Regions from separate parts of the Chromobacterium sp. CCUG 30098 genome, predicted to be linked through region 2. Evidence: riboswitches for the same ligand, from Rfam matches in the RefSeq annotation. Region 2 holds a riboswitch; the other holds the start of a gene.
What was found. Region 2 has a riboswitch for glycine ahead of gcvT (glycine cleavage system aminomethyltransferase GcvT). Riboswitches for the same ligand answer to the same signal wherever they lie in the genome.

Region 1 (5,617 bases), on a different contig from region 2:
ACACCAGATTGGGGCTTTTGCCGCCGCACTCCAGCGCCACTCTTTTCATATTGGAGTCCGCCGCGTAGCGCAGAAAGGCTTTGCCCACTTCGCTGGAGCCGGTGAAGCTCAGGCAATCCACGTCCGGGTGCAGGCCCAGCGGCCGCCCCACCTCGTCGCCGTAGCCCGGCAAGACGTTGAGCACGCCGTCCGGCAGGCCGGCCTCTTGGGCCAGTTGGGCCAGGCGCAAGGCCGACAGCGGGGATTGCTCGGCCGGCTTCAGGATCACGCTATTGCCGGCCATCAGCGCCGGCGCCAGCTTCCACGCGGCCATGTCCAGCGGGAAATTCCACGGGATCACCGCCGCCGCCACGCCCAGCGGTTCCCGGGTGATCAGGGCCAGCGCGTCGTCGGCGCCGGGGGCGGCCTCGCCGTACAGCTTGTCGGCGGCTTCGGCGTACCAGTCGAACACGCCGGCGGCGCCCGGCACATCGATATGGAGCGCATCGGCAATGGGCTTGCCGATGTCCAGGCAGTCCAGCAGCGCCAGTTCGTCGCCATGCCGGCGGATCAGCGCCGCCAGTTTTTGCAGCACGGTCTTGCGCTGGCGCGGGTGACAGCGCGACCAGACGCCGGATTCGAAGCTGGCGCGGGCGGCCCGCGCCGCCCGTTCGACATCGGCCTCGCCGCAGCGGGCGATCTCGGCCAGGGGCCGGCCGTGGATGGGGCTGATGTCGGTGAAGGTGCGCCGGTCGGCGGCGGGCACGAAGCGGCCGTTGATGAAGGCGAGGCAAGGCGAGCGCAAATCGGCGGCGCGGTCTTGCCAGTAGGACAGATCCTGCGTGGGCATGGCGATCACTCCTGTTCAGGCGGCGCGACGGGGTGGGGGAAGCGCTCACATCACGGCTGGTCTTGTCGCGCAGGCTGGAGCCATACTAGTCAGTCCCCTTGGCGGCGGACATCACGCGAAAGCGTTAGAGCGGAAGGCGGGACTAACCTGATCGGGGTAGCTGGCATGCAGCTGAATGTGGCGGATCTGGTGTTTCACCAGCAATTGGGGCGCTTGTTGGACGGCGTCGACAACGCGGCCTTTTGGCAAGGGTTGGCCGCGTTTCTACGGGAACGCCTGAGTTTCGATACCTGGGTGGCGGTGCTGTTTCGCCAGGAGGCGCCGCCGTGGGTGCTGGCGGATCACGCGGCCAATTACGCCGCCGACGATTTGTTCGCCGACTACCGGCGCGGCCTGTATCTGCTGGACCCGTTTTACGGTTTTGCGCTGAAGCGCCCGGCCGCCGGCGTGTACCGGCTGGACGAGGTGGCGCCGGACCGTTTCCGGGAGACGGAGTACTTTCGCCGTTACTTTTCGCGCAATGTGGTGGCGGATGAAATCCAGTTTCTGCAAGTGTTGCCGGAGGGCGTGCTGTCCCTGTCCCTGGGCAGCAAACGCCGCTTCAGCGAGCAAGAATTGGGCGTTTGCAATCTGTTCGCGCCCTGGCTATTGCCCTTGTCGCGGCTGGCCGCGCGTATGGACGAAGGGCTGCGTCAGCCGGCGGCCAGGGCGGGCAGGCAGAGCCGACGGGAACTGGAGGAGGAGCTGCGCGCGCAGGGCTCCTCGCCGTTGACCAAGCGGGAGGTGGAGGTGGCGCTGCTGATACTCGGCGGCCACTCCACCAAGGGCGTGGCGCGCGAGCTGGGCATTTCGCTGGAAACCGCCAAGGTGCACCGCCGCCATCTGTACGCCAAGCTGGGCGTGTCCAGCCAGGCGGCCTTGTTCCTGCTGCTGGCGGGGATTCAAGCCTGATGCCGCGGCGCGGCGGTGAAACAGCTAGGGTTAGTTAATGCAGGTCGTGCCGATACATGAACACCGGCAGCCTCCATTCGCGCCAGATGGCGGCCAGACGGATGGCGAGGCCGACGGCGAAGCTGGCCAGCACGTTGAGATCGTGCGGCACGCCCAGCTTTATCAGGCCCAGGTAGAGCAGGGCCACGGCGAAGGAGACGCTGGCGTACAGCTCCTGGCGGAAGACCACCGGCACGCGGTTGCACAGCACGTCGCGCAGGATGCCGCCGGCAATGCCGGTGATCATGCCGGCCATCACCACCACCACCGGGTGGTAGTCCATGGACTGGGCCACGCCGCAACCTATGATGGTGAAGGCGATCAGGCCCAGCGCGTCCAGCACCAGGAATACACGGCTCAGGCGTTTCATATAGCGGGCCACGAACACGGCGGCCAGGCCGCCGGCGATGACCAGGCCGACGTATTCCGGGTGTTGGGTCCAGCCTATCGGGTAGCGGCCCAGCACGATGTCGCGCACGGTGCCGCCGCCCAGGGCGGTGAGGAAGGCGATGACGGTAACGCCGAAGATGTCCATATTGCGGCGGCCGGCCGCCAACGCGCCGGTCATCGCTTCCGCGGTGATGGCGATCAGATAGATCAGGGTAAGCATGTAGTTGCAATGGTCAAACAGGCTGGCGCCGAGATGCGCGGCGAAGCCGGGTGGGAAAATGGGTTGGCAATGGGCGGGCCATGCCAGGTGGCGCGCAGCCTGGGCAAGCGTTTCGAACACGGGTTTTCCTTGAGAGCTGGTGCACGATCTGCTGCGCTGCGACGATACGGCGTTGAAACCCGCTTCGAAATGCTCATGTACCACGTGTACATTCCGCTTTCTCAGCTGTTTTCGCCTTGTCTCGTCCTTGCTCGCGAGATCGTGAGCACGTTCTGAGCACGGCCGGCGGGCTGCGCATGGGCGCGGCGCTGCCGGCATTGCCTCTCCCCTTGTCCTTTTACCTGAGAGTTAGATGACGGGCGCGGCCTCAGTGCGGGCCTTGCCGGGTGTCACTTGCCCCTTCGGTGGGCGGCTAAGGGCCGGTCACATCATCCGACGCGCTCTCGCTGAAGCGTAGCAGATGATGAACGGGCGCTTAGGGCCTCTCTCCAATCGGCTGGTATCCATGGGCTGCGGTACTGTTGCCTGAGCGATTATGGGAGTTTGCGTCTTCGGCGGGGGCGCATGCCCCTCTCTCCCGCAGCAGGCAAGGATATTAGCGTTTGCTGTATTGTTCAGTCAACGACTGTATACGTGGGGCGAGGCAAAAATGTTGCAGTGCGGTATCGACATGAAAACGCCCGGACGGCGGTTTGGCTGTCCGGGCGTTTTTGCGCTGGCTGATGCTTAGTTGCTCGGCGTTTTGGGCTTGGCCGCGTCCTTGCCGGCGGCGGGTTTGCGCGCGGCCGGGGTTTTGGCTGCGGGGGCTTTGGCCACGCTGGCTTTGCCCGCGGGCGCTTTGGCGGTTTTGGCCGCCGGGGGCTTGCCGGGCGCCGGCTTGGCCGCGGCCGGTTTGCTGCTGGCGGGTTTGGCGGCAGCGGCGCTGGGCTTGCCGGCGGTGGGTTTGGCCGGGGCTTTGGCGGCCGGCTTGCGCGGCGGCGCCGCTTTCTTGGCGGGCGCGCTGGCCTTGGCGGCGGGGGCCGCGGCGGGAACGGTTGAGGCTGCCGCTATGGCCGGCTCGGCGGGCGGCAGGATGGCCGGCGCCGCCGGCGCGCGGGTGTCCAGTTGCAGCGCGTGGGCCGCTTGGTCCAGCCTGAGCTGTTGTTCCGGGGCGATGTCGCCGCTGAGCGCCAGCAGTTCATGCGCCAGCTGCCAGGCCTGGCGGCGGCGGTGTTCTTCCGGCAGCAGCTTGGGCAGGCCGGCCAGCGCGCGGGCTTCGTCCAGCCGCACCAGGAAAACCTGCTTGCGGGCGATGTCTTTCAGCTCCATCAGGGTCAGCGGGTATTCGTGGCGGATGTCGCGCATGATGCGGCGGATGGCGTTGAACGGGCGCTCGTCTATGATGCCGCGGCCAATCGCCACATAGGTGAGCAAGCGCACGAAGCCGTCGGCCAGGGAGCCGCTTTCGTAAGCGGGGTCCAGCACCTGGCGCTTGAGTTGTAGCCTTTCCTGTTTGTTCCAGCTGTCGCAGCGGGCGGCGCGGGCTTCGCGCGCGGGCTGCACGCCCACGACGGAGGCCAGCCACGGGGATTCGTACACGGCTTTGAAGCAGTGTTCGGTGGCGGCGTCGCGCAGGTCGCGGTAGCGGTCCAGGCTTTGCGTCATCCAGCCGGACCACTGTTCTTGCAACCGCCACAAGGGGTTGTCCGCGCTCACCGGCTGGCGGTGGGCGCGCACGTATTCCGCGGCGGGTTTGAGCCAGCCGAGCCAGGGATTGAGCGGGGAGATCAGCGTGCGTTCCAGCCGCGCCGGGTTGAGCTGGCGCAGCCATTGGGCGCTGGCTTCGTTGCTGACGGCGCGCACGGCCGGGGAAACGAAACGGTTGTAAATGCCCTGGTTGATTTCGGAGACGCGGCGCACCGCTTCAAAGGCGCGTTCGTCTTCGCGGCCGTCGTCCAGCGCCAGGATGTCGGCCACTTCGCGGGCTTCGAAACGGATGATGTAGCGGCCCTTGATGTATTCCTGGCCGGGGGTGTTGGGCGCCACGTCCTCGATGACGGCCTCGTACAGGCCGGGGGCCAGCACGTCGATCAGGTCCAGCGCGCTGGCGAATTCGCTGTGTTCGCGGTTGGCGATGCCGGCGGAGACGAAGATGCCCAGGTGGCCCACCTTGTTGTGCAGGCAGTAAATGATGGTTTGTTCGTTGTCGCGGATGTCTTCCGCGTTGTCGTACAGGTCCGGTATCCAGTTCAGCGCTTGCTGCGGTGGGGTGATGTTGTCGCCCCAGGAGGCGAACACGATGATGGGGGAGCGGATGTTGCGCATGTCCACGCGGTGCTGGTCGCTGCTGACGATCTTGCCTTCCACCAGGTGGTTGCCCACGAAGAGCTGCTGGGAAATCCATTCCATTTCCTGCTTGTTCAGCAGGTAGTGGCCGCCCCACCAGCGTTCAAAGCCCAGATAGCGTTCGCGCTCGGTGTCCACCTTGGCGTACAGATTGTAGGGCTTCTTCCACAGGGTGTTGGCCGGGTCCAGCTTTTCAAAGTTGTTGACCAGGTGGGCGCCGTCGAACTTGCCGTTGCCCAGATCGCCGGCCAGGGAGGCGGTCCAGGTGCCGCCCAGCATGCCGCCGGAGTAGCGCATCGGGTATTTGCCGGTGACGCCGGCCCAGTAGGACAGCGGGGTGCCGGCCAGCAGGATGGGGCCGCACAGCTCCGGCGCCACCGAGGCCAGCATGGCCAGCGCCCAGCCGCCCTGGCAGTTGCCGATGACGAAGGGCTTGCCGTCGCTGTCCGGGTGCAGTTCCCTGACCTTGCCGAGGAAGACGTATTCGGCGCGGCTGACGCTTTCTATGGTCTGGCTGGGCACCGGCTGGGGGAAGAACATGATGAAGTAGCAGGGGTGGCCCTGTTGCAGCGCGATGCCGATTTCGCTGTCCATCTTGAAGCCGCCGATGCCGGGGCCGTGGCCGGCGCGCGGGTCTATCACCACGAAGGGGCGCAGCGCCGGATTGGTGGCCGGGCAGCCGGCCGGCGGCAGGATGGCGGCCAGCGCATAGTTGGCCGGGTCCGGCAGGCTGCGGCCGTCCAGGATGATTTTGTAGTCGAACACCAAGACCGGCGGCTTGCCGCTTTGCACGTGTTGCAGATAGTCCGCGCCGCGGTCATGCAGCACGTCCCAGTAGAGGATGCTGCGCTCGCAGGCGTCGC
Region 2 (5,617 bases):
TCTGTTTCCCCGCCGTTTCGCCCAGATGAACCGCGAGGGCGTGCCCATTTTCGGCCTGCTGCTGTCCAGCGGGCTGGTGACGGTGCTGATGGCGATGAAGTACGCCGGCGGCGACGGCGGCGTCAAGATTTTCGAGTTCATCATCCTGCTGGCCACCGCCACCACTTTGCTGCCCTACGCCTTTTGCTCGATGGCCTTGCTCGCCATCATGCTGATGCGCCCCCAGCAGTTCCAGCGCAAGGACTTCCTGGCGCCGCTGTGCTTCGCCGGCGTGGGTTTCGCCTATTCGGTCTGGGCCTTGTACGGCTCCGGCGCCGACATCGTGATGTGGGGCATGATTCTGCTGCTGCTGGGCTTGCCGGTCTATGTCTGGCAGGTGAAGGAGCGTTACGCCGATCCTTCATGAAGGAGAGGCGATGTCGGATCCCAAACGCGGCTTAGGCCGCGTTTTCTTTTTGCGCAAGCCTATCGTCATGAGTCAACGGGCTTGCCTATGCCGCCGGCTGGTGGCCTACTAGGGCGCTTTGCTTTCAGACCGGGAGTTGCCATGAGGATAAGCGCCGCCGATCACGCGCTCGTCGCCATCGATTTCACCTATCCGCTGCCGGACGCGCAGACGCTGGCGCGGATGCGGGCGGAGAACGCGCCCTGCGCGCTTGAGCGCGCGGACGGCCTGTTTCCGGAAAACAGCTATTACCGCGCCGGCCGCAAAGGCTGCGCCGAAGGCATGTCGGCGCGCTCCTTTGTCGCGCGCCGTTTGCGCGAGACGGCGGCGCGGCTGGCGCCGGAGTACGGCTTGCTGCTGTTCGACGCCTACCGTAGCCGTGAAACCCAGGCGGATCTGTTTCAGATGGTGCTGGACGATGTGCGCGCCGCGCACCCGGACTGGGACGCGGCGGCGGTGGAGCGGCAGGCGCGACTGTTCGCCGCCCACCCGGACGACACCGCCCGTTTCGCGGTGTTGCCGCACAATTCCGGCGGCGCCGTGGACCTGGCGATCTGCCGGATGGACACGGGCGAGATCTGCGATTTCGGCACGGCCTTCGACGCGGCGGAGCCGGCGTCGCGCACCGATTTCTTCGAAGCGCCGCATGATCCGGCCCTGGGTTTTTCCTCCGAGCGCTGGCTGACGGTGCGTCACAATCGCCGCGTCTTGTTCAATCTGATGAAGCAGGCCGGTTTCAGCAATTATGCCGAGGAATGGTGGCATTACGATCTGGGCGACTGCCTGTGGGGGCAGGCGCTGGGCGTGGATTGGATCTATCCGTCGATGGAGGCCGAGCCGGAGAGGCCGGCCTGATCGCCAGGGCCGCCGCGCGGGCGCAGCGGCCCATGGCCTGGCGCTAGCCGGTCAGCGCCTTCAACCAGACCAGCGCGGCGCTGGCGCCCGCGTCCGGCACGCCCAGCGCCCGTTCGCCCAGATAGCTGGCCCGGCCCAGGCGCGGCCGCATGGAGGCGGTTGCCGCGCAGCCGCGCTCCGCCGCTGTCAGCGCCGAACGCCAGGCCGTCTCCGGAGCCTGTCCGGCGTCCAGGGCGGAGGCGAAAGCGTCGGCGGCGGGGGACAAGGCGTCCAGCATGGTGCGGTCGCCCACTTGCGCACCGCCCAGTTCCGCGACGGCGGCGACGCCGTCCAGAAAGGCGGCCGCCCAGTCCTTCGGGGTGGGCGGGGTCGTCGTGTCCAGCCGCCGCGCCGCGCGCAGCAGGGCGGTGGAGTAGAAGGGCCCGGAGCTGCCGGCGATGGCCTGGCGCAAGGCCTGGCCGACCGCGCGCAGCGCCGTGGCGGGGTCGCTCCAGGCGCTGTCGGGCAAGGCCCGGATCGCGGCCGCGCCGCGCTGCATGCTGACGCCCAGATCTCCATCCCCGGCGGCGCCGTCCAGTTCGGTCAACAGCGGCTCGGCGGCGTCCAGCGCGTCGGCCGCGGCCCAGGCCGCGGCGCGCAAACGGGGATCGGCCGCGGCGGCCGAGGGCGTGAAAGCGTCGCGCGGCGGCGCGGCGCGCAGCTGGCGTTGCGCCGGCAGACGGCCTGAGCCGGGCCAGGCCGGCGCCAGGGTGGTTTGATCCAGCCAGTTGAGGCGCTGTTCGTCCAGCGCCATCAGGGACAAGGAGCAGCCGGGCATTTCCAGCGCGGTCATGAAGTTGCCGCTCCAGGCGCGTTCCACCTGTAGGCCGCGCAGGCGCAGATGCGCCAGCGCGGCGCGGGCGACGATGGCCAGCTCCATCGGCGGCGTGCCGCCCAGGCCGTTGACCAGCAGCGCCACCCTGTGTCCCGAACGCCAGCCGCGGTCTTGCAAGATGGCGTCCAGCAGCGTCGCGCACAAATCGGCGGCCGATGGCGTCGCCACGCGGCGCACGCCGGCTTCGCCGTGTATGCCCAGGCCCAGTTCCGCCTCCCCGCTGTCCAGTTGAAAGCCCGGGCGGCCGGTGGCCGGCACCGTGCAGGCGCCCAGGCCCACGCCCATGGTGGCCACCTGTTCCGCAGCCTGCCGCGCCGCGGCGGCGACCTCGGCCAGGCCGGCGCCGGAGGCGGCCGCCGCGCCGGCGATCTTGTGCACCAGCACCGTGCCGGCGATGCCGCGCCTGCGCGCCGGCTCCACGGTGTCGCGAAGCGCCACGTCGTCGGCCACCACCACGCTGTCGACGGCGATGCCCTCGGCGCGGGCCAGTTCCGCCGCCAGGCCGAAGTTGAGCCGGTCGCCGGTGTAGTTCTTGACGATGAGCAGCACGCCCTTGGGGCCGGCGACGGCGCGGATCGCCGCCAGCACGGTGTCTACGCTGGGCGAGGTGAACACGTCGCCCACCGCGGCGGCGTCCAGCATGCCGTGGCCGATGTAGCCGGCGTGGGCCGGTTCGTGGCCGCTGCCGCCGCCGGAAATCAGCGCCACCTTGTCGCGCAGGCCGCCGGCGGGAAGGTCCGCCCGCAGCAAGACATTTTCTTCCTCGAGCAGCGCCAGGCCGGGCAGGGTGTCGGCCAGGCCTTCCAGCATCTCCCGCGCCACATGGCGCGGATCGTTGATCAGTTTTCGCATCGCGGTTTCCTTTCCAGATCGGATAGAGATCGTGCTTGGTCAAGATGGATGTCATCTTACGATCAGCGCCGGCGCAATGGGGTGGTCATCTATTTTTTGATCGATAAGGAAATGAAATATGTTCGTAATCGATCTTAAACGAAGCAATGCTGGTTCAATGTTTTGCGGTTTCGAATATTTTAAGTCATTGTTTAAGTTGAAGATAAACACGGCTTGCCAAGCCCCGGTCCAGCAACCATAATCTGGCTCGTCATGCAGGAGAGAGTGGCCGTCCGCGCCACCGCCGAAGGCGCAAGCGCACCCGCAATCGCTCAGGCAAAAGGACTGCATCATCGGACTGGCCGCAGCCAGTTCGCCGAATCTGGAGAGCGGCATCCGCGGATGCCCACCGAAGGGGCTAACGGCCGCAAGGCCGGAAAATCTCAGGTGCAGGGACAGAGGGGTGTAGGGAATAGAGCAACACTACACGCTTTTGCTAAGGACGCACCGATGACGGCCCCGAAACGCACCCCCCTGTTTGAATCCCATATCGCCGCCGGCGCCAAGATGGTCGATTTCGCCGGCTGGGAAATGCCCATCCATTACGGCTCCCAACTCAAGGAACATGAGATCGTGCGCAGCGACGCCGGCATGTTCGACGTTTCCCATATGACGGTGCTGGACATCAGCGGCCCGGACGCCAAAGTCTGGCTGCAGCGCTTGATCGCCAACGACGTGGCCAAGCTCGGCTTCGAAGGCAAGGCGCTGTATTCCGGCATGCTCACCCCCGACGGCACCGTGGTGGACGATCTGATCGTCTATCTGACCTCCTACGGCTACCGCATGGTGATCAACGCCGGCACCACCGACAAGGACCTGGCCTGGATGGAAGGGCGCAAGGCGGATTTCGACGTGGACATCAAGGTGCGCCGCGATCTGTCCATCCTGGCGGTGCAGGGCCCGCAGGCCATCGCCAAGGTCTGCGCGGTCAAGCCCGAGCTCGCCGACGTCATCCAGGCCTTGAAGCCCTTCCAAGGCCAGCCCGCCGGCGATTGGTTCTATGCCCGCACCGGCTACACCGGGGAAGACGGCCTGGAAGTGATGCTGCCCGGCGTTGAGGCCGCGGCCTTTTTCCAGCAACTGCAGGCCGCCGGCGTGGCGCCGATAGGCCTGGGCGCGCGCGACACGCTGCGCCTGGAGGCCGGCATGAATCTCTACGGCCACGATATGGATGAAACCGTTTCCCCGCTGGAGGCCGGCATGGGCTGGACCATCGCCTGGGAACCGGCGGAGCGCGATTTCATCGGCCGCAAGGCGCTGGAGGCGCAGAAAGCCGCCGGCCTGAAAACCAGGCAAGTGGGCCTGGTGCTGGAAGGCCGCGGCGTGCTGCGCGAAGGCCTGAAAGTGGTGGTGGAAGGCGTAGGCGAGGGCGTGATCACCAGCGGCACCTTCTCGCCCACCCTCAAACACTCCATCGCGATCGCGCGCGTGCCGGCCGGCACCGGCGATACGGCGCTGGTGGACCTGCGCGGAACCTTGACCGAGGTGCGCGTGGTCAAAATGCCGTTCGTGCGCAACGGCAAAAAAGTTTTCGCCTGAGCGGCGTGCTTGGGCAGGCCGCGCGACGCGGCCGGGAATATCGTTTAAGACCTGGATTTGACTGGAGACACTCATGAGCAACATCCCCGCCGAACTCAAATACGTTGAAAGCCACGAATGGCTGCGCCTGGAAGCCGACGGCTCCGTGACCGTGGGCATTACCGAGCACGCGCAGGAACTGCTGGGCGACATCGTTTTCGTCGAATTGCCGAAAGTGGGCGCCAAGCTCGCCAAGGAAGAGCAGGCCGGCGTGGTGGAGTCGGTGAAAGCCGCTTCCGACATCTACTGTCCGATTGCCGGCGAAGTGCTGGCCATCAACGAGGAACTGGAAGCCGAACCGGAACTGGCCAACGGCGAGCCCTACGGTGCTGGCTGGTTCTTCAAGATCAAGCCGGCGGATCCGGCGGACCTGGACGCCCTGATGGACGCCGCCGCCTACGCCAAGGAAATTGGCGCCTGATGGTGAAAACCGCCTCGCAGTCCTAATCGGCCGCGAGGCGTTTTTTTCGCCCGGATATCCAGCAACACCCGATTGGCCGCGCAAGCCGCGGCGCGGACGGCAAGCACAGAAGGTCCCGTACTCATGTCTCTCTCCGAACTTTTCAACCGCAAAGAATTCATCTCCCGCCACATCGGCCCGTCCGACGCCGAGCGCGAGCAAATGCTGGCCGCCATCGGCGTGGCCTCCATCGATGAACTGGTGGCGCAGACGCTGCCGGCCGACATTCACCTGAACCGCAAGCTGGAGCTGCCGGATCCGATGCCGGAAGCCGAGGCGCTGGCCGCGCTGAAGGCCGTCGCCGCCAAGAACGTGGTCAATAAATCCTTCATCGGCCAGGGCTATTACCCGGTGCTGACCCCGACGGTGATCCTGCGCAATCTGCTGGAAAACCCGGGCTGGTACACCGCTTACACTCCGTATCAGGCCGAGATCGCCCAGGGCCGTCTCGAAGCCTTGCTGAACTTCCAGCAAATGGTGATAGACCTGACCGGTCTGGAACTGGCCAACGCCT

Region 1: another riboswitch for glycine. It lies ahead of QUG03_RS20980 (trimeric intracellular cation channel family protein); the one in region 2 lies ahead of gcvT (glycine cleavage system aminomethyltransferase GcvT).

The regions. Positions count from the first base shown of each region.
Region 1 is NZ_JAUCGS010000012.1:63,966-69,582, reverse strand. It holds gene QUG03_RS20990 (aldehyde dehydrogenase) at 1-829, opposite strand, end outside; gene QUG03_RS20985 (LuxR C-terminal-related transcriptional regulator) at 995-1,780, shown strand; gene QUG03_RS20980 (trimeric intracellular cation channel family protein) at 1,815-2,429, opposite strand; gene QUG03_RS20975 (hypothetical protein) at 2,439-2,705, shown strand; glycine riboswitch at 2,749-2,931, opposite strand; glycine riboswitch at 2,933-3,019, opposite strand; gene QUG03_RS20970 (DUF3141 domain-containing protein) at 3,156-5,617, opposite strand, start outside.
Region 2 is NZ_JAUCGS010000003.1:364,818-370,434, forward strand. It holds gene QUG03_RS09950 (amino acid permease) at 1-406, shown strand, start outside; gene QUG03_RS09955 (M15 family metallopeptidase) at 548-1,300, shown strand; gene QUG03_RS09960 (dihydroxyacetone kinase family protein) at 1,344-3,026, opposite strand; glycine riboswitch at 3,272-3,363, shown strand; glycine riboswitch at 3,378-3,474, shown strand; gene gcvT (glycine cleavage system aminomethyltransferase GcvT) at 3,516-4,604, shown strand; gene gcvH (glycine cleavage system protein GcvH) at 4,678-5,064, shown strand; gene gcvP (aminomethyl-transferring glycine dehydrogenase) at 5,188-5,617, shown strand, end outside.